3 regions of the Colwellia asteriadis genome follow, and region 1 is predicted to be linked to each of the others. Evidence: predicted binding sites of a transcription regulator. Region 1 holds the regulator's gene; each other region holds the start of a gene.
The links. The regulator FNR, encoded in region 1, switches genes on or off when oxygen is low (the NO sensors DNR and NnrR bind a similar motif). The targets are predictions, from matches to a motif close to TTGATCTAGATCAA.
Positions count from the first base shown of each region.

Region 2: a site for FNR is predicted at 5,924-5,937, ahead of ccoG (cytochrome c oxidase accessory protein CcoG). Genes of this name have one in related genera too.
Region 3: a site for FNR is predicted at 2,794-2,807, ahead of ABD005_RS14305 (GbsR/MarR family transcriptional regulator). Genes of this name have one in related genera too.

Region 1 covers NZ_BAAAFA010000008.1:221,051-228,340, reverse strand. The annotation lists gene ABD005_RS12830 (glucosaminidase domain-containing protein) at 1-537, shown strand, start outside; gene ttcA (tRNA 2-thiocytidine(32) synthetase TtcA) at 602-1,528, opposite strand; gene uspE (universal stress protein UspE) at 1,872-2,816, opposite strand; gene fnr (fumarate/nitrate reduction transcriptional regulator Fnr) at 2,970-3,689, opposite strand; gene ABD005_RS12810 (sulfite exporter TauE/SafE family protein) at 3,746-4,465, opposite strand; gene ccoS (cbb3-type cytochrome oxidase assembly protein CcoS) at 4,465-4,713, opposite strand; gene ABD005_RS12800 (heavy metal translocating P-type ATPase) at 4,747-7,176, opposite strand; gene ABD005_RS12795 (FixH family protein) at 7,235-7,290, opposite strand, start outside.
Region 2 covers NZ_BAAAFA010000006.1:19,726-27,015, forward strand. The annotation lists gene ABD005_RS09455 (MBL fold metallo-hydrolase) at 1-754, opposite strand, end outside; gene ABD005_RS09460 (LysR family transcriptional regulator) at 854-1,696, shown strand; gene ABD005_RS09465 (hypothetical protein) at 1,953-2,354, opposite strand; gene ABD005_RS09470 (chitinase) at 2,529-3,983, opposite strand; gene ABD005_RS09475 (sigma-54 interaction domain-containing protein) at 4,326-5,771, shown strand; gene ccoG (cytochrome c oxidase accessory protein CcoG) at 5,971-7,290, shown strand, end outside.
Region 3 covers NZ_BAAAFA010000010.1:33,197-40,486, forward strand. The annotation lists gene ABD005_RS14295 (DEAD/DEAH box helicase) at 1-1,166, shown strand, start outside; gene ABD005_RS14300 (EAL domain-containing response regulator) at 1,454-2,662, shown strand; gene ABD005_RS14305 (GbsR/MarR family transcriptional regulator) at 2,859-3,398, shown strand; gene ABD005_RS14310 (cytochrome ubiquinol oxidase subunit I) at 3,542-4,915, shown strand; gene ABD005_RS14315 (cytochrome d ubiquinol oxidase subunit II) at 4,920-5,918, shown strand; gene ABD005_RS14320 (DUF6942 family protein) at 6,036-6,566, shown strand; gene ABD005_RS14325 (hypothetical protein) at 6,887-7,054, shown strand; gene ABD005_RS14330 (patatin-like phospholipase family protein) at 7,165-7,290, opposite strand, start outside.

The DNA.
Region 1 (7,290 bases):
ACAGAGCAAGAAGAGGCTGAGTTACAAATATTAGCGAAGCGTTATCGATTAAAAAAGTCACGCTCAAATTTGCAAAAAGTAAATGAGTTATTAGTACGTGTTGATATTATTCCTTTACCACTGGTTTTGGTGCAAGCGGCAAATGAGTCGGCATGGGGCACTTCTCGTTTTTCTCGAATTGGATTAAACTTTTTTGGTATTTGGTGTTACGAGCCAGATTGTGGCATGGTGCCTAATGGGCGTAACAAAGGAGCAAAGCATGAGGTTGCAGCATTTGATAGTGTAGATGATGCAGTAAGAGGATATTTTAGAAATATAAATACCCACAATGCTTATCAAGTATTTAGAACGATTAGAGCGCAGTTAAGAGCGAATAACGAGCCTATTGCACCTGAAATATTAGCGACAGGGTTGTTACCTTACTCGGAGCGAGGTGCAGACTATGTGTTAGATATTACTGACATGTTGCGTCACAATCAGCGCTTTTTTGAAGATGAAACAACTTACTTTGATAATACAACGAGTTATAGTGAATAACAGATAAAAGTATGAGCTTAACCCAATATTGATTAAATAAAGGGTTAGGCTTTTTTTATAGCTGTTATTGCACTTCAATAATAGTTAATTGCTCGGTTTTATTCGTGGGCATTTTAGTCTCTTTAGCGCTTCCATTAAAGTTCAATTCAGGCTCGTCAAAAGCAGTATCACCACCATTAATTACTCCCGAATTACTGTTAATATCACTAAAGTTAAATAGCTCATTGTCACATAAATGTGATGGTACAACGTTTTGCATTGCGGTAAACATTGACTCAATACGGCCCGGAAACTCTTGGTGCCAATCGTTAAGCATTTTCTTAATATTCTGACGCTGCATATTCGGTTGCGACCCACATAAATTACAAGGAATGATAGGGAAGTGTTTTAATGCCGCATATTGAATTAGCTCACTTTCTTTACAAAAGGCTAATGGTCTAATAACAACATGCTCACCATTATCAGACACTAATTTAGCTGGCATCGCTTTCATTTTACCGCCGTAAAACATGTTAAGCATTAAGGTTTCAATCATGTCGTCACGATGATGCCCTAATGCAACCTTAGTCGCGCCAATATTTTTCGCTACTTTATATAATATTGCGCGTCGTAAACGAGAGCAAAGACTACAGGTTGTTTTCCCTTCAGGAACTTTCTCTTTAACAATACCGTAAGTGTCTTCTTCAACAATATGGTACTCAATACCTAGCTCGTTGAGATATTGAGGTAATATATGCTCAGGAAACCCAGGTTGCTTTTGATCAAGGTTAACCGCAACAATATCAAAGTGAATAGGCGCAGATTCTTTAAGTAACATCAGAATACTTAACATTGCATAGCTGTCTTTACCCCCAGATAAACACACCATGACCTTATCACCGTCTTCAATCATATTGTATTGGGATATGGCTTGACCCACATGGCGTCGAAGCTTTTTTTCTAGCTTCATTAATTGTGTTTTTTGCAAGGCAGATAAAGGCGTATTAGACATGGGGATCAGTATTAATTCTACAAGTTGTTAATTGTCGCGCATTATACGCTTTATCGTAAAAAAGTAAAAATTGATCGTTTAGCTTTACCTTAGTTACAGTAAACTTACCGAATAGTTAATAAGGTATTTTATTATTTTTATGATTATTGATTGTGTAGGACTACAAGTTATCACTAATAATACGACTGGTGTTCGGTATAACTTATTGATTATTAAATTGTTATGATAGGTGAAAGTAGATTTGTCAGTAAATAATATGCGTATAAGTTAGATAAGTAGACTTTTGTAGCTCAAAGTGAGTACTTGATGAGCTACGTATAGTATATGTGATTGGCTGTTTACTTTAGTTAGCCAGCGGAGAAATATAACCGTCAGGTTTTAACGCTAATACATCACAGTTTAACTGATCAATCACATGTTCAGCGGTATTACCAATCAACGCTGCCGATATGCCAGTACGACCAATGGTTCCTAAAACAACTAATTCAGCATCTAGTTTTCGGGCAAACTCTTCAATAACCGTTTCTGGTAAGCCTTCACCAATATGAGTGTTTGTTAATTCAACACCAAATTGTTCAGCATGTGTGTTCATGGCTTCTTGGTGATGCTTTAGCATGACTGCATTGTATTCGGTGGCATCAAACTCAGGAACTTCAATAGCGATATTAATTGGGGTGCCAGGGTAAGAGTTGACTAAGTGTAAATTACCGTCAACCACAGCTGTTAGTTGTTTAGCTTGCTTTGTTATTTTGCTATTGAGTGAGCTATGTTCGCTCTCATCACTACCAATATTAAGAGCTGCTAGAATATTACCATTTTTTGGCCACTCGTGATCTTTGACTAATAATACCGGGCATGGACATTTTCTCAGGATATGCCAATCAGTAGGTGTAAAGACTACTGATTTAAATTTATCATGTTGATGAGTTCCTTTAATAACCAGATCAAAGTTGTGCTCAATTACTTGATTGATAATGGCTTCGTAAGGCCTGTTATGCCATACGACTTTGCTAGTTACTTGCGTATTAGGCGCTATTTCGGCGATAATTTCATCTAACCATTTTTGTTTCTCATCGATAACCATTTGACGCATAGAGTCGCGTTCGTTATGAGATAGTATTGTTGTCATCTCATAGGAAAAATCAAAAATGCTGAAAAAAGCAGTAATATTAATGGCTGTATTGTTATTTTTATGAATACGTGAGGCTAGATCTACAGCTCGCTTTAAGGCTTTTTGCTCATCAGTTGTTGGGTCGATAATAACCAGTATATTTTGATACATTTCCATGGTAAACCTCTCGTTAATAAAAGTAATTCATAATTACTTTATAGCAAAATTGAGGAGTGAATGCTTGATTTAAATTAAGATATTATGAATTGATTTCATTAAACACCGAGATAAACGGAGCTATCTCGGTGGGGGAGGAAAAGCTATAACTAATTAAATTTCTGCGACGTCAGACAAGGCGTCAATATCTACAATAGTAATTAATTTACCGTCTACTTTGATTAAGTTACTTTTATGAAAACGATTAAGTAAACGACTAATCGTTTCAACAGTTAAGCCAATATAATTACCAATATCGCTACGAGTCATGGTTAACCTAAATTCAGTTGCTGATAATCCTCGCGAATGATAGCGCTCACTTAAGGTCACTAAAAAAGTAGCTACACGTTGCTCAGCGTTTTTTCTATTAAGTAAGGTTAACATTGCCTGATCGGTTTTAATTTCATTACTCATTAGACGTAATACCTGCTTTTTCAACTTAGGCATAGTGTTAGAGAGCTGATCAAGGTTATTATAAGGGATTTCACAGACCATCGAAGTTTCAAGCGCCTGAGCAAAGCTAGGGTGACAGCTTTCTGCAATGGCATCAAAACCCAGTAAATCTCCTGCTAAATGAAAACCTGTTATTTGTTCTTCGCCTTGCTCATTAACCGTAAATGTTTTGAAAGTCCCTGAACGAATAGCAAATAAGGCGTGTAATTGTTGTCCGTCATGAAAAATTTTATCGCCTTTATGAATAGGACGTTTTCTATCGATAATGTCATCAAGGCTATTTAACTCTTGCTCATTCAGTGAAAAAGGTAAACATAATTCACTAATACTGCAGTTTTGACACTTAATGTGTTGTATACCGGGGCAATTTTTACTTGGCATAATAGATAATAACTCTTAATTTAAAGGACTGTAATATCGACCGTGCTGATAGGGTATTAGAACATTAATTGATATGCAACAGTTAAACTATAACAGCCATATAATATTAGAGAAATTGCCATTGTTTTCTTGAAGTTAGCATTAAGCAAAAGGCTTTTAAAGCTATTAATACCTAGAGACAGTGCTATGAGCGCAGGCAAAGTACCTAAACCAAAAAATAACATTATTCCTGCTCCTGTTAGGCTACTTCCGCTAGCTAATGACCAGGTGAGGGTTGAATAAACTAGCCCACAAGGTAACCAACCCCATAAAGCCCCTAAACCTAAAGCTTGTTTGGTGCTATTGACGGGAATGACATACTTAGCTAATGGTGACAAATAACGCCATAAATACTTCCCAAGCGCTTCTACTCTGTTTAACCACATTAACCATTGACCTAAATATAAGCCGAGTAGAATTAAAAATATGGCGGCAACCATGCGCAACCCCCCAAGGGGAACACCGATACTTTTTGCAGCTAATGAGCCACTAAAGCCGACAATCGCGCCAATCAAGGTGTAGCTGGCAATACGGCCAATATGATATGAAAATATTAAAGACGTGTTATTGCTTGATTTTGTCGGGTAGGTCTGCTGTTCAGTGATAGCAATATCACCTTGTTGTTTAGGTTTTTCAGTAGCCGACGTTAGCATGGTAGTAATACCCCCACACATGGCTAAACAGTGACCTGAGCCTAGTAAACCAACAATAAAAGCTGATAGTAAATCGGTTAGCATTACTTCTTTACATCAGCGCTTGAATTATTGGTGGGGTTTGTAGCTAGAGGTGCAGCGTTAGCTTTTGCTGCTATATTGCTATCACTCGGCGCTGATTTTTCTTGATCTTTTTGCTGGCTATCATCATTAAACAAGATGCTCATACCTTGTTTTTCTAAATCATCAAATTGCTCTGTTTTAACTGCCCAGAAAAAAAGATAAATCCCTAATGCGGTTAGAATCGCCGCAACTGGAATTAAAATATACATTATACTCATCACTAAACCCTCGGTGTTTACTAATTACTTTTTCAACAAGCGAAGTGAATTAGTTATGACTAAAATAGAGCTGGTTGACATACCAATGACTGCCATGTAGGGCGTGATATAACCCGCTACGGCCAATGGTAGTACAATAGCATTATATCCAAACGCCCATAAGTAGTTTTGAATAATAATTCGACGGGTTTTATGACCCACCTTTATTAGCGTATTGATGCTACTTAACTTATTATTAAGTAAAATAACATCAGCACCACTTTTAGTAATATCGGCGCCACAACCCATCGCAATAGATACATGCGCTGCGCCAAATACAGGTGAGTCGTTAACGCCATCACCGGTCATGGCAACATTAAATTTTTCATTTTGCTGAGCTTGCTGAATTTTATGCATTTTATCTTGAGCACTAAGCGAGCCTTCAACAGAGCTTAGCGGTAACACCGTTGCTAACTTATCACAGGCTTGTTGACTATCACCAGATAGCAGCATAGTGCGGCCAGTTTTATTAAGCGCTTCAATAACAGCATTCGCATCGTCACGAATTTGATCGACCAAATAAAATGAGGCGATAACTTGGTTGTTTTTAATTAATGTACAATTTGCATCTTGATGATTGCTTATCGCTTGTTGTGCATTTTCATCTAATTGTGAAATAGCCCAACCACTTTTACCAATAGTGTAATGATCAGCATCAATATCACCGCTAACCCCTTTACCTGAGTGCACAGTAATATTTTGAGCTTGAATTGAGAAGTCACGATGGGCGGTAAATGGCTTCGCAATGGGATGCTCAGAGTGTGCCTCTAATGCCGCAGCAATAGCAAGCACATTCTCTTTAGTATATTCGCCATTAACTTCCACGCGGTTTATTTGAAACTCGCCTGTGGTTAAAGTCCCTGTTTTATCAAAAGCAAAGCAATTTAATTGTGGTACGGCTTCCATTACATGCCCACCTTTGATCATAATGCCGTCTTTATTAAGACGTGTTGTTGCACAAGTTAATCCTGTAGGTGTTGCTAAGGAAAGGGCGCAAGGGCAGGTTGCCACTAATACTGATAAGGTAATCCAAAACGCTTCTTCTGGTAGATGTTGATGCCAATATAGCGCGGTACAAATAGAGGTGATTAAAATCAGCGCAACAAAAAACTGAGCTATTTTATCTGACAGTTGCGCCAGTTTAGGTTTATGCGCTTGGGATTGCTCACTTAATCGAATCAATTGGCTTAAAAACGAATGGCTGGTAGGCTGTTTGACTTGCACGGTAATATTGCCATCACCATTAATGGTGCCGGCAAAAACGTTATCAGTGACGGATTTACTAATTGGTAATTGCTCACCGGAGAGCATGGCTTCATTAAGCTGGCTTGAGCCTGAAACAATAACGCCATCAGCAGGAACCACTTCGCCTGGTTTGATTAATACATGATCATCAACGACTAATTGTTTCGCTGCAATAAGTTCTTCTTCATAGGTGTTATGACCTGCTGGTGAAGTGATAGTCGTTAGTTTTGTCGCAGTCATTGGCATTAGTTTTAATAAGTTGGCAGATACTTGCGCTGCGCGTGATCGGGCTCTAAATTCGAGAAACTTACCAATGAGCAGTAAAAAGGTAAACATACTGACAGATTCAAAGTAAACTTCACCTTGTCTGGTAATAGTCGCCCATGCGCTGGCGGTAAAGGCGAGTATTATAGCAATGGAAACGGGGACATCCATTGAGAGCCGTTTCATTTTTATGGCGTTAAACGCACCCGTATAAAATGGAAAGGCGCCATAAATTATAATTGGTGTGGTTAATATAAAGCAAACCCAGCGGAAATAGTGTTTATGATCTTCTGACATGTCAGAAAATGCACCAAAATATAAACCCGTGGCAATCATCATCACCTGCATCATTAAAATGCCACTGATGCCTAAGCGTTTAATAAAGGCTTTGCTTTGTTTTTTATTACGTAACTCGGCTTCATTCGCTTTAAAAGGGAGAGCGTGGTAACCAATGTTTTCAATAGCGGTTAAAATATCGCTTAAGTTGAGTTCTGCATGACGCCATTTAACAGTAGCACGCTGTGTAGTCGCATTCACACTAATACTGACCAAGCCTGACAATTTATCAAGTTGCATTTCAATTAACCAAGCACAAGCTGCACAGCTAATACCATCAATGGTTAAAATAGCTTCTTTGGTGTCATTATCTTGATAAATAAACTCGTTTTGTAATGCCGCTTCATCAAGTAGTTTATTTTTTTGTAATTGTTCAGGAATGAGCGATTGTCCCTTATTGGCAGGCTCAGTTCGTACTGAATAATATTGAGTTAAGCCATTATCAACAATGGTTTGCGCTACTGCTTGGCAACCAATACAACACATTGGCTGTTCGGTGTTATTAATAGTAACCAAAAGGCTTATACCCGAAGGTACAGCCTCGTTACAATGAAAACATTTTAGAGTCATGGCTTAAAATCTATTAAAATAAAACACTAGCAGGATGTATAAATAATGGTAGTAATTGTTACTGCACTTTCGTTGGATCAGGAATCAATTCAATAAAGTCACTTTGTGGTAAGC
Region 2 (7,290 bases), on a different contig from region 1:
TAGTAACTTCTAGGGAGTTAACCAATTTTATAACCTCTTTCGCGCCCATACTTATTTGACCTAATGGGCCAGTAGTGCCGACTCTTCCCATGTTCGGTATCAAAATATCTATAGGCCCTAAGGCTCTAACAAAGTTAATTACTCTTTCACTCGGCATTGAATCTCCTGTCCAATAAAGACTACGGCGCCAATCTCCTTGTTGAAACACGATATAAAACCCTAAGCCATGACCCAGTAATGGCTCTAACGCTTTATTCAATGTATGGTCTGCGGGTACCGCTGTAATCGTTACCTTACCTCTAGGGGTTTTAAATTCTCGTGAATCACCCGGGGCCAATGCATCAATATTGGTAAAACCCAACTTAGCTATTTTTTCTTGATCATCTTTAGGCATCATCATCAAAATATCTTTTTGCAATCGTTTATGTGCTTCTTGATCAAAATGATCTTCGTGAGCATGACTTAATAAGATTAAATCAGTTTGTGTTAAATCGATATTTGGTAACTTGGTAACACGTTTGTGATGACGAACATTAGGCCCAAGTTTCAAATCAAACATTTCGTTTGGATCAGCCATTAAAAATGCCTGCTCTCCTTCACCAAACATCGGGTCGGTCATAATACTCAGCCCATCAAAATGCAGCTCCATGCTTGGACCACCAAGCCAACGCACTTCAACTTCTGGTTCTTGTGCATATAATTGAGTACTTAATAAGAGGCTGATACTGAGGGAAATTAATTTACGTAATTGCATTTTTTTATCTCTGTTGACTAAAGTTTCACGAGAATAACAACTTGCTATTGAGTGAACTAGATGTCTAATATTGAACAAACTGAACAATAAATTCATACAATGAGTGATTTAATTCAAATTCAAACGTTTGTCGAGGTCGCAAAAAGCAATAGCTTTACACAAGCGGGTAATAATCTTGCTTTACCCAGATCAACTGTCAGCGCCCGTATTAAAGCGTTAGAAGTGCGATTAAATACTCGCTTATTCAATAGGAATACTCGAAATGTTAGTTTAACTAATGAAGGGGTAGACTATTTGCAAGTATGCCAAAAAGCCCTAGGTATGCTGATTTCTGCTGAAGAATCGTTAATTCAAAATGATGCACTTTCAGGCAGACTAAAAATTTCTGTTCCTGTTGCGATGCCAAAAATGCCCTTAGCTCGACTTATTTCGTCATTTCAACAATGCTATCCTAACTTAAGTGTTGAGATCATGGTTACCGATACACCACAGGATATTGTTGCTGAAAATATAGATGTTGCGATTCGAGGTCGTGATGCTGGCGATTTAGATCTTATCGCGAGAGAGCTTGGAAAAGCTAAGCTAGGTTACTTCGCCTCCCCATCAGTAGTTAAACAGCTAGGAAAAGAAGCATGTAAAGAGAGCTTATCAACTCAACTTATCTTTGCACCATTGAACAAATCACAGCGCTTTAAGTTGGTTACACATGACTTTTCATTGGCACATGATTTAGCTTGCACTCATCAAGGCGTCGTTATATTGCCTATCAATTTATGTCAAGCATCCGTAGAGGCTGGCTTACTTTTACAATTTAGTTGTACACCACAACCAGCTGAATTACCTGTATATTTAGTTTATCCAAACAGGAGTTATTTAGCCAAACGAGTGAGGGTACTCATTGACTTCATAATCGCTAATCATCAAAAATTCACACTCATTTAATGCGTAAACCGTGAGTTAAGCAGCATTATTCTCGCGACTTAATTATAAATAGGCCACCATAATTTTAACAAAGAGAGTTACTTAAGTAGATATAGTCACCTGAGCATCCAAAAAAGCTAAAAAACTGTACATTAACTACACAATCAAGACGAAAAAAGAGTGCTGATGAAAATAAAAAAGCACCTTATATAAGGTGCTTTTGTTTATCTAATCAACCGATAACCAAAGCTAACGGAAAAATTTTATGATAATTAATTTAAAAATATAAAGTTTCTAGTGTTTCACCTGCAACTTTAATATCACATTTGTCACCTGATTGTGAATTTGATGACTGAATAGCACCAGCCACCGCCCCAAACACACCACCTTGACGGTTTAAAACTGAGCTAAAGTAACAATGGCTAGACACTTCAACATCTTGATAGTTGGTTGTTAAGTTTAATGTTGGAGTATACGGAGGAAAACGTCCTTTCATTACAGGATCACCATTTACCGTAAGCTCTACTTCTTTGCGTTTCTCGTCGTACTGACCACCGAAGACATAAACCTTACCTTGATAAGCTATCGTTTTTTCTTGCGCTTGAATTGGTGGCGTTGAGCCACAGCCAGCTAATGTTATTAGTGCAACACTAGCAATTAGTAAAGATTTCTTTAACATAACTAATTCCATATAAAAAAGTGAGTATAAAATATAACCTAATAGCTATTAGCTTTCAATCAGCTAAATCATTAAATTTATGAATATAAACAATAGGTAATAATCACATTAACTAAAAATGGCATAGATAGCTCTATACCGTTTTTATACCTCTCAAATAAGGTCTTACTTTGCTTAAGGAGTAACGGTTGGTGCTTTAATCACTTTCCAAGGATCTCCTGCTCCTGGAATATTGCCTTGGCTGTACCATTTAGCTTCGTAAATCCCTGTTTGGTAAGATACTTGGTCTCCTCGTAAGTAAACTTTGCTATCAACCCATGCAGCAACACCATCGACAGGAGGCTCAACAACCGGTGTATCGAGCTGATCTACGACACGAATTTGCGGCCAACCGGCGTGAGAGTTATGAAAGTTAGTAACACATTTTTCATAATCGCCAGGCACTAACGCTGAGTATGCGGTTTGATAAGCAACTAACTTACATTCAAATGACTGACCTTCTGGGCGATCTGCATAATAGGTCCAGTCACCTTCCCAGTTGGTGTAAAGTACATCCGTAGCACCTTCAAGGTTAATACTGCCAAATGGCGTTTGTTGGTAACAAGTATTTAATTCATCCGACTGAATATCAATATTGTAATAAGCCGATAAACCTTCCCAGTAACGAATACGATTAACGGGTTGACCCTTAGTTTCATTTTGAGCGCCACATTCAATACCACCATTAATGACATTTATTGTGGTACCAAATCCATAACCAATACCCGCATTGGTTTCACGCTGCGATGGCACCCAAGTACGATCGATAACATGTAACATTGCTGGTTTTGGTGCTTGTGGCGTTAAGAAAAACCAAATAGCAGACGCCATATTCAACCATGAGTCAGCAACTAAACCAGGGTTATTTAATAATACCGAGGCATCACCATCAAACATCACTTCAGAAAAAGCACCGTAGTTAAAGTGATAAGATAATTGCTTAGCACCACGGCCAAAGTAACCCTTACCTGCGACACATGGCCAACGTGATGTTTGCCAATTCTGCTCATTACAGCCAACCGTATAGCCTGCATCACCTTCTGACCAGCTCATTTCACGCACGTGTACCAATGCCTGTTGCCACTCTTCAAGCTGTTGAGGGTTATCTGAAATGTTATCCTTACTAATATGACCGCCAGTTTCTTGAGCAAAATGGGCAAACGCCGTCACTATTGATTTTTTACAAATGGCGTCAGCATCTTTTGCGACATCAATATAGTCACCACAAAACGCAGGAAATTTGCCAATGGCACGTAAAAAGCGCGTATAGGTATATTCTGGTGCTGCCATTTTGGTTAAAAAATCCCACTCAGCTTCGGGGAAAATACGCTCGGCGCGCTTAACATTATCAGGATTAGTCGGTAAATTAGGATAAATTGCCTCAACCACTGCATTACTGCTTGTTTCTAAAGCTTTTGCCCAAATAGCGTACATAGGGTCTGCAGTTTTAGCATCACGCGAGGCATTGAGTTCAACACGAGAAACAACATAGCCATTTGGGTTTTCAGGGTCAACTTGTGGATTAATCGCGAGACTGCTGGTGCTTATACCACCGCAAATTAACACAGAAAGTACTTTGAGCTTGTTCATAAACACTTACCTTTTATTGTTTAGCGCTTTTTCATGCGCATTTATTATTTCTCTTGATGAGCTGACTTATCGAAAGATTGTAAACTATGTTGCAACAAAAAATTAACAAAAACATTACGTGTATCAGTTTCTTATGTCAAGGTTAAAAAATAAACAGGTGGTGTTGTTCTTCAGCAGATAAACATTGGGAGCTTTCATAACAAAAAGACTTATTTAGCCCTAAAAACTATCAAGGTCTCAAGTTCGGCGTTGTAAAGGCGCACTTATCTTTTCATACTTAATTTGTTATGCTGCCCAAAACCACGATATATCGTGTATTGATAAAGAGTGAATAGTTTTCATATGAAAGACAACCATAACAAAGATATTAACCACAGTATTAAAGCCTACTTAGCTGATTCAAATTTACTTCTCAATGCCATGGGTGAAGGCATTTATGGTTTTGATATTGAAGGGAATGCGGTATTTATTAACCCAGCCGCAGAACGTATGACTGGTTGGAAGTCTGAAGAATTGCTGGGTAAAAATATTCATCAATATCATCATCATAGCCATGCGAATGGCGATCATTACCCTAGTGAAGAATGTAATATTTATAACTCAATGCGCGATGGTGTCGAACGTAAAATTACCGATGAAGTATTTTGGCGTAAAGACGGCACTTCATTTCCCGTAGAATACACCTCAACCCCTGTATATAAAGACAATGTGATTGTTGGTGCGGTTGCAGTTTTTAGAGATGTTAGTCAACAGCGGCTTGCCGACAATAACCTACGCGACGCGTTAAAAAAAGTACAAGAGCTGACCGAACAGCTACAAGCAGAAAACACTTACCTACAAAGTGAAATTAATGAAGCATGGCAAGGCTCTGGGTTAGAAGGTAATAGCACTAAATTTACCGCCATGCTAGCGCAAATAAAGTTAGTGGCACAAACCGACAGCACGGTTTTAATTTTAGGTGAAAATGGTACGGGTAAAGAAGTCGTAGCGCGCAACTTACACCAGCTAAGTGCCCGTAGCAACAAGCCATTGGTGAAAGTGAATTGTGCTGCATTTACTGCTAATTTACTCGAGTCTGAGCTCTTTGGTCACGAAAAAGGCGCCTTTACCGGTGCCATAGAGCGTCGTAAGGGGCGTTTTGAACTGGCCGATAAAGGCACACTTTTTTTAGATGAAATTGGAGAGTTATCACTCGAGGCACAAAGTCGATTATTACGGGTATTACAAGAGCGCGAATTTGAGCGCGTTGGTGGCAGTAAAACCATTGCCGTTGATCTTCGTATCATAGTCGCGACTAATCGTGATTTATTCGCTATGGTTGAGCAAGGCCAATTTCGCATGGACTTATATTATCGCTTAAATGTTTTCCCTATTAACATTCCAGCGTTAAGAGATCGCATTGAAGATATCCCACTATTATGTAGCAGTATACTCAAACAACTGAATGCCAAACTTAACAAAAGCATTACCCATATTAATAAGCGTAGTTTAGCAAAACTAACCCAGTATCACTGGCCTGGAAACATCCGAGAGCTACAAAACATTCTTGAGCGTGAAGTTATTCTAGCCCAATCAAGCACCCTCAATATTCAGCAAAAATTTACTAAAAGTCATGCGGCAATCCCCTCAATAAATAAGCCACTAGCAGAAATCGAAAAAGCTTATATCACCGAAGTTTTAACGGATTGCCAATGGATTATTGGTGGCAATAGGGGCGCAGCAAAAGTGCTGGGGTTACCTGACAGCACACTAAGATCTCGCATGAAAAAGCTTAACATCTCTCGATAACTGCCAATAGTAATTAACCCTTGCTCACCACAACAGACACAAAATCCACGCTATATCGCGCATGCACGACATATCGTGCCTCAAAGCTCCTGACCACCAAATAAAATCCTTAAAATACAAATAGATAATAAAAATTAGTTTTGGCGTAAATCTTGATATTGATCAGGGTAATTACTCAATTATGACCCTGTAAATAATTATGAAATTTGATATCAAAGAAGAGCACCTCATCATTAAACCTTATAAGTCTAATGAATCTATTTATGTAAGAGAGCAAAAAGGATTTTATCAAAGAATACGACGCTACCTAGGTTGGTTATTAATGCTCACCTTTATCGCCATTCCCTTTATTCAATTTAATGGTGAACAAGCGGTATTACTCGATGTTGCTAAACAAGAATTTCGTTTATTTTCAGTAACATTCTGGCCACAAGATTTTGTACTGTTAGCAGGCATATTTATGGTTGCCGCATTCGCACTATTTTTTATTACCACATGGCTTGGTCGTGTTTGGTGTGGCTATACTTGCCCGCAAACTATATGGACACTTGCTTTTATTTGGGTAGAACATCGTATAGAAGGTAAGCGAAATCAACGTAAAGCGTTAGACAAAGCCCCATGGAGTATTAATAAATTACAAAAAAGAGTCGCTAAACACAGTATATGGCTAGTCATGTCGTTATTTACGGCCACTACCTTTATGTCTTATTTTATTCCAGCCTCTGATCTATACAGTGAAATGATCGCTTTTGAATGGTCAGGCTTAATTACGTTTTGGGTAGTGTTTTTTACTTTCTGTACTTATGGAAATGCCGGTTGGATGAGAGAGCAAGTGTGTATTTACTTATGCCCTTACTCTCGCTTTCAATCAGCCATGTTTGATAAAAACACCTTTTTAGTCGCCTATGACACTAAGCGCGGCGAAAGCAGAGGCCCACGTAAGCGTAAAGCCGATCATAAAAGCTTAGGTTTAGGCGACTGTGTTGACTGTAACTTATGCGTGGAAGTTTGCCCTGTTGGTATTGATATTAGAAACGGCATGCAATATGAGTGCATTAACTGTGGGTTATGTGTTGATGCTTGCGACGAAACAATGAGCCGCTTTAATTACCCTACAGGGTTAATTAGCTACACTAGCGAGCAACGACTGTTAAGTAAAAAGCCACAGCCATTTAACCTTAAATTAGCCGCTTATGGCAGCTTATGTATTATGCTCGTTGCTGCATTAGGTTTATGGATTAATGAACGTATACCGTTAGAAGCCTCAGTATTACGTGATAGAAACGCGTTATATCGAGTTAATTATGAAGGCATGGTAGAAAATACCTACACCTTAAAAATTCTCAATAAAAGCCAGCAAAGTGCCAACTACCGTATTTATGTGGAAGATATTGAACTAGATAAAATAATACAAGGTGAGCCAATAAAAACGGTACAAGTCGCTGCAGGAAAAATGCAAGAAGTACCACTAACTCTAAGTGTTGACAGTTATAACTTACAGCAGAAGATGACCAATATT
Region 3 (7,290 bases), on a different contig from region 1:
TAATTGCTGGCGCAAATACGGGCTCAGGTAAAACAGCAACTTTTGCTTTACCGTTACTGCAAAAGTTGCACACTGAAAAGTTAGCTTCAGTAAAAAATACAAAACAGCATAACGGTAATTACGTTGCTGGGCTTATTTTGGTGCCGACGCGAGAATTAGCCAAGCAAGTTGCCGATAGCATAAAATCTTATGCGGCACATTTAAATGGTGCAATTAAAACCGTTGCGGTTTTTGGTGGCGTTTCAGTGAATACGCAAATGCTCACGTTACGTGGCGGCTGTGATATTTTAGTGGCAACTCCTGGACGATTACTTGATTTAATTTCAAGTAATGCTATTAAACTCGATTTAGTTAATACCTTAGTGTTTGATGAAGCCGACCGTATGTTAAGCCTAGGTTTTACTGAAGAGCTTTCTGCGTTATTAGCGTTAACCCCTAAAACTAAACAAACACTATTGTTTTCAGCAACCTTTCCTGAACAAGTACAAGCTCTAACACAAGAATTGCTTAATAATCCAGTTGAAATACAAGTGCAAAGCAGCGATGCTAGCACTTTAGTACAGCGTGTTTTTACCGTTAATCAAGGTGAAAAAACGGCAGTTTTAGCGCATTTAATTGAGCAACACCAATGGCGACAAGCATTGATTTTTGTTAACGCTAAAAATCACTGTGAGCATTTAGCGCAAAAGTTATCAAAGCGTGGTATTAGCGCAGAAGTATTTCATGGTGATAAAGGACAAACCGAGCGTACGCGAGTACTTGAGGGGTTTAAATCGGGTGAAATAGCAATGTTAATTGCCACAGATATTGCTGCGCGTGGTTTAGATATTGAAAAGCTACCCGTTGTGATAAACTTCAATTTACCTCGAAGTCCTGCTGATTATATGCACCGTATTGGTCGAAGTGGTCGAGCAGGCGAAGTCGGCTTAGCATTATCTTTAATTGATCATGAAGATTTTCATCACTTTAAAGTAATTGAAAAGAAAAATAAAATTCGTTTAGAGCGTGAACAAGTTAAAGGTTTTGAGGCTGATGAAATTACCGAGGACTCTATTTTAGCCCCAGCTAAACCTATGGCAAAACCCGAAGGTAGCGGAAAGAAAAAGCGTAAAAAGAAAACCACAATTAATGCCGATATTTGGGCGGGATACTCTGAGCCTGAGTAGGTTTCTCTATAAATTGGCTTATTCTTAATGTTAGCTGCTCTAAAAGTGACTACATTTAGAGCGGCTTTAATATTTTGCTTACCTCTGAGGCTGAAAGAACAACCCCCTAGCTATTTCGTTTTTATTTTACAAATGGGTCCAACTGCTTTCATTGAGCTTTTATAGGCAACAATGAAAAGGTTAATTCAGTTAAATATTTGCTTTTCGTCGTACAGAGTTAATACTTAACCATGTAAATATGGTTGTTTATTGAACCGTAGGCGTAACTTGTATTGGCAGGAGGCTACATGAAAGCAACAACGGAACGACCTAGCTTTGATTGGTTAAATGTACTGTTAGTAGATGATAGCCAAGCTATTTTAAGCTATGTAAGCAAAGTACTAGTGAATAACTTCAATATCAGGCACCAACATGTCGCTACTTCAGCTCCCGAAGCCATGCAAATACTTCGTCAAAGTACACAAATAAATTTACTCTTTTTAGATCTTAATATGCCAAATATTGATGGAATTCAGTTATTAGAAAAACTGAGTAAACTTGAATATAAAGGTTATGTTGTGATCATGAGTGGCATTTCTACAAAAATAATTTCATCGGTTGGTTTATTAGCTAAAAAGTATGGCTTGAATTACCTAGGCACTTTAGTAAAACCCATTCATGAAGATGATTTTGAAAATATATTTAATAAAATAGGTACTTCAAGAGTAAAACGCCCAACATTAGAGTCATTAAAAAACTATGAAATTATTAGGGCGATTAAAAGCGATAATATTGAAGTGCGTTATCAGCCACAAGTTGAGTTATCTAGTCGAGGATTTATCGGCGTTGAAGCTTTATGCCGTATGAACCACCCCAGTTTAGGTATGGTTTCTCCTGATCGATTTATTGATAAAGCAGAAGAAAGTGAGTTGATAATTCATATTACTTTAGCGGTCTTAAAAAAATCAATGCGTGATTGGAAACATTGGTTTGCCTATGGGCTAGATTTAAAACTTTCTGTGAATATTTCACCTATCGCGCTGCAGCAGCCTGAATTTGCAGATACTATTTTTAGTCTTCTGACAGAGTTTTCGATGCCAGCTGATAGGTTATGCTTAGAAATTACCGAGGGGGTATTAGCTAATGACCAAGCACAAGAATTGGTAAACTTAAATCGACTTAAAATGCGAGGTGTTGCTTTAGCGCTCGATGATTTTGGGCAACGACATTCAACCATTGAGCGTTTACAAGAGCTTCCCCTAACTTATCTAAAACTCGATAAAAGTTATTTTATTGATAACCAAGACAACCCCAATCAAATCTCTTTAATTAACACAAGTTTATCTATTGCTAAAAAACTTAATATGCGCACCATTGCCGAAGGTATTGAAGACAGTCGCGTTATGAGCTTAGTCACTGAAATGGGTTGTGATATAGCACAAGGTTATTTTATTGCTAAACCTATGGAGGCAAAACATATTTTAGCTTGGCAACGGGATTGGTTGTCGCTTACATAACGTTATTTTAGTTCCTACCTTATCCTGCCTTAGTTCCAACTTTAGTAGCAATTTACCTTTCTGCACTTATATGTAGCGCTAGTGTCAGTCATAACTTCCAATATTTACCAACAAAGTATTGCAAATAAACCTTGATCTAAATCAAATTAGGTTTAAACTTTCAGAATGTTCTGAAAGTTTAATAGTTGGTTTTTTAATGTTAATGTCATCGCAAGTTGAATCGTTCGTTATGCATTGTGGCGAAATGGGGAGCCGTTGGGGGTTCAATCGTACTGTCGGTCAAATGTATGGTTTGTTAATTATTAACGAACAAGCGCTCAGTGCAATACAAATATCAGAAGCGTTAAACATATCTCGAGGTAATGTCAGTATGGGCATTAAAGAGTTACAGTCTTGGCGTTTAGTGCAAGTACAACACAAACCTAAAGACCGAAAAGAATATTACACACCAGCGGGTAGTATTTGGGAAATGGCAATACGGGTATTTGAGGAGCGTCGTAAACGTGAGGTAGACCCTACTTTATCATTACTGCGCAGTAATTTACTGGAAACTCCTAATACGCAAGAAGCACTTTTTGCGCAAGAAAAAATGAAAGAGATTCATGACTTATTAGAAACAATCACTCATTGGGCGGCAGAGCTGCAAAGTTTAAGCCCTGAAAAACTCAATACGTTAATGAAATTGGGAGCAGGGGTGAGCAAAGTTATTGATATGAAAGACCGACTTTTAAAGTAACGGTGATTATAAATAGTGAGGCTTTGAGCCTTTTTATTAATATTATCGCTAGCCTTCAATATAACAATAAATAAAATCAACCGATTGCAGTAAGTCAGCATTGAACGTAAGAGCGCTGAAAATGCAATCATTAGGAGTCACACATGTTTGAAACCTTAATGTTATCTCGTATTCAATTTGCTGCGAATATTAGCTTTCATATTCTTTTTCCTACTATTACGATTGCGTTAAGTTGGTTTTTATTTTTCTTTAAATTACGCTTTGATCAAACGGCTGATCCCGTATGGATGCGAGCCTATCGTTTTTGGGTAAAAATATTTGCTATCACTTTTGCTATAGGCGTTGTCAGCGGTATTACCATGTCATTCCAGTTTGGCACAAACTGGCCGAAGTTTATGGAAACGGTTGGTAATATTGCAGGGCCGTTATTAGGTTATGAAGTGCTGACGGCATTTTTCTTAGAGGCGGGCTTTCTTGGCATTATGCTTTTTGGTATTAATCGTGTTTCTGCCAAAGTGCATACGCTCTCTACGCTAATTGTTGCATTTGGCACAACTTTATCATCATTTTGGATTTTAGCACTCAACTCATGGATGCAAACTCCGCAAGGGCATGAAATGAGAGGCGGCGTAGCTTTTCCCGTTGATTGGCTAGCGATTATATTTAACCCGTCTTTTCCTTATCGCTTAAGCCACATGTTATTAGCATCAGGGCTAACAGCTGCCTTTTTAATTGCTGGTATTAGCGCTTATAGACTGCTGAAAGGAGATGATAAAAGAGCCCCTAAACTGACGTTGAAAATAGCACTAAGCGTAGCGATGGTGTTAACCCCATTGCAAATATTTGTTGGTGATTTACATGGCTTAAATACACTGAAGCATCAACCTCAAAAAATTGCGGCGATGGAAGGAATATGGCATACCGAAAAGTCTGCACCTTTGCTTTTGTTTGCGATTCCCGATGAAAAAAACAAGCAAAATACTTTTGAGCTAGCGATTCCTGCCATGGCGAGTTTTATTTTAACTCATGACTTTAATGGCGAAATAAAAGGATTAAATGAATTTGAAGGTAATCACCCTCCTGTTAAGCCCGTATTTTATGCTTTTAGGGTGATGGTGGGGTTAGGTATGTTGATGTTACTTCTTGCTTGGTTAGCCCGTATTCAGTTATGGCGTAAAGATAAGTTACCTCGTTGGTTGTTAAAAATACTCGTGATGATGAGCTTTTCAGGTTGGATTGGTACGTTAGCTGGTTGGTATGTCACTGAAATAGGTCGCCAACCTTGGTTAGTTACCGGTGTATTAACGGTTAAAGATGCTGCAACGACAATCGCGCCAGGCAATGTTGCTTTATCGCTATCATTATACTTATTGCTCTATCTCGTTTTAATGGTTGCCTACTTACACACCATTTTTACAATGGCAGGTCGAGCTATTGAAATTGAAGAGATTAGCGAAACAGAGCAGCAACCATCACTTAAGCAAGCTAGCATAAACGCTACGTTAGCGCAGGAGTAATATTATGTTTGAAATTAATACATTAGCAACGATTTTTGCTGCGTTAATGGGCGTATCTATTTTGTTATATGCCATTCTCGATGGTTATGACTTAGGTGTTGGGATTTTATTACCTCTTGAACAAGCCGACAATAGCGACACTATGATAGCTTCAATTGGTCCATTTTGGGATGCTAACGAAACGTGGTTGGTATTAGCTATTGGCTTATTACTGATCGCGTTCCCTGTTGCCCATAGTTATGTGTTTGAGGCGCTGTATTTACCTACCGCGATTTTACTGATTAGTTTAGTACTACGTGGCGTTGCGTTTGATTTTAGGGCTAAAGCGGCTTTTAGTCATAAGCCTACGTGGAATAAGGTTTTTAAAGCAGGCTCTTTGCTAGCAGCATTAAGCCAAGGCTACATGTTAGGTATGTATGTTATGGGGTTTGAAAGCTCAATGGCGGCATATTGTTTTAGTATGTTAAGTGCTTTTGGTGTTGCTGCAGCATATAGCTATATTGGCGCATGTTGGCTAATTATGAAAACCGAGGGAGCATTACAAATTCAAGCGGTGAACTGGGCTAAAAAAGCTGGCTGGATTTGTTTTTTTGGTGTGCTATTAGTGTCAATAGTTAACCCACTGATAAATGCTGATGTTTACGCTAAATGGTTTACTTGGCCTGTCACCTTATATATTTTACCTCTGCCATTGTTATGTTTTACTTTATTTGCTGTGAGTTATCGCGTTTTACAAAACTTACCTAAAACAGAAGATAGACATTGTTGGTTGCCATTTTTTTTAACGGTTATTATTTTTACTTTATGCTTTATTGGCTTGGCGTTTAGCTTTTTCCCTTATATTGTGCCAGGCAAATTAACTATCTGGGAAACCGCTTCTGCACCTGAGTCATTGAGCTTTATTTTGTGGGGCGCTATTGTTGTTATTCCAGTGATTGCAAGTTATACCGCTTTTTCATACCGAGTTTTCTGGGGCAAGGTACAAGAATTACGATATCATTAAGCACAGTGTTTCCCTTGAGTTTTCTCGTTATTAAGTGAGCGAATGAAGCGTGTTATGAATAATAGTGATAATAATATGACAGCAATAATTACAGCGCAGCAGTTGGCCAATGAAAACATCGTGGAGGAGTTAAAAGGCTTTGGTGATTGTAACTTTAATTTTGCCGTTTACATTGCTAATCAACCCAATATGTTTGAATATCAAAATCTCACTAGCGTTAATCCGTTAGTGACTGGCGAAATAAATAGCATTAATCAAGCGTGTGGTAATGGTTGGCGTAAGGTTTTTAATGTTTATGCTAAGCTACTTTATGCCTTAAATAGCTCTTATTATACTTTTTCAAAAAATGCACAAACTTGGCAGCAATACCGAGACCACTATTTACTTCAACAACACAGTAAAACCGCATTACTTTTTAGCCCACCAGAGCTTTCTCGGTCAGATGTAGTGCATATTATTTGTGGTAAAACCTATGCTAAGCAATTATTGGCGAGTGAAAAAATACAGGCTTCATTAATTTGGTTAGATGACGAATTTGCTATTGATTATGCAAGTAAGCTGATTGTTTGTCCTTATTTTGATTACCGACAACTGTCCAATATTAAAATTGAGAAACTGTCTGAATTACTAACCCAGCTGAAAAAATAATAAAATAAACGTTGGCTTTATATTGAAGTTACTGTATATTCGCGCTTGTTGTTTATTCCTATCTAGTTTAATTAACAAGTTATCCATGAGATAACACGTGTTATGCCTTTCCCTTTCACAGTCAGTCAGCACCTCAAATAGTAAGCATAATTATTGTCATATTTTTCGATAGTGTCGTTAAATACTTTGAGTTAACAGTTCAAGTTAAAAAATTACGTAAAATCTTCTGTCATTAAAACAGATTTCATTTATAAAATTTTCATGTAAACAATAATTTAGCTTTCTTAGTCGCGTTTAACGCAATTTAAAGGAGTTTTATTATGTCTTATACCTATAAAGGTAAAGTAGTTTCAATCGTATCGCCGTTAGTATCAATCTCTGTTAACAAACTAAATGTTGTTATTAAAGATCAATCAGGCACACAATTTTTTGAATTTACTAACCGTATTGAGTCAAAAGATTTTTTAACACTATTAGTTAATAGCTAATTGTATTAAAAATGATTACTTAAGGTTAGCACCTTAAGGAAGAGCAACTAACTCATCGTTAATGAGTTAGTTGCTAAAATTTAGTCAAGTTCGCCTATTCGTAGCTTAAGTTACGCTTCTATAAGTTTTACTTTAGACCAATCCTGCTTCTCCAATAAGTCATGTAATGCTTGTGCTAAACGCTCAGTTTCACTTAATACCGTTAACCAATATTGAATACGTGTTTTAGCATCCAT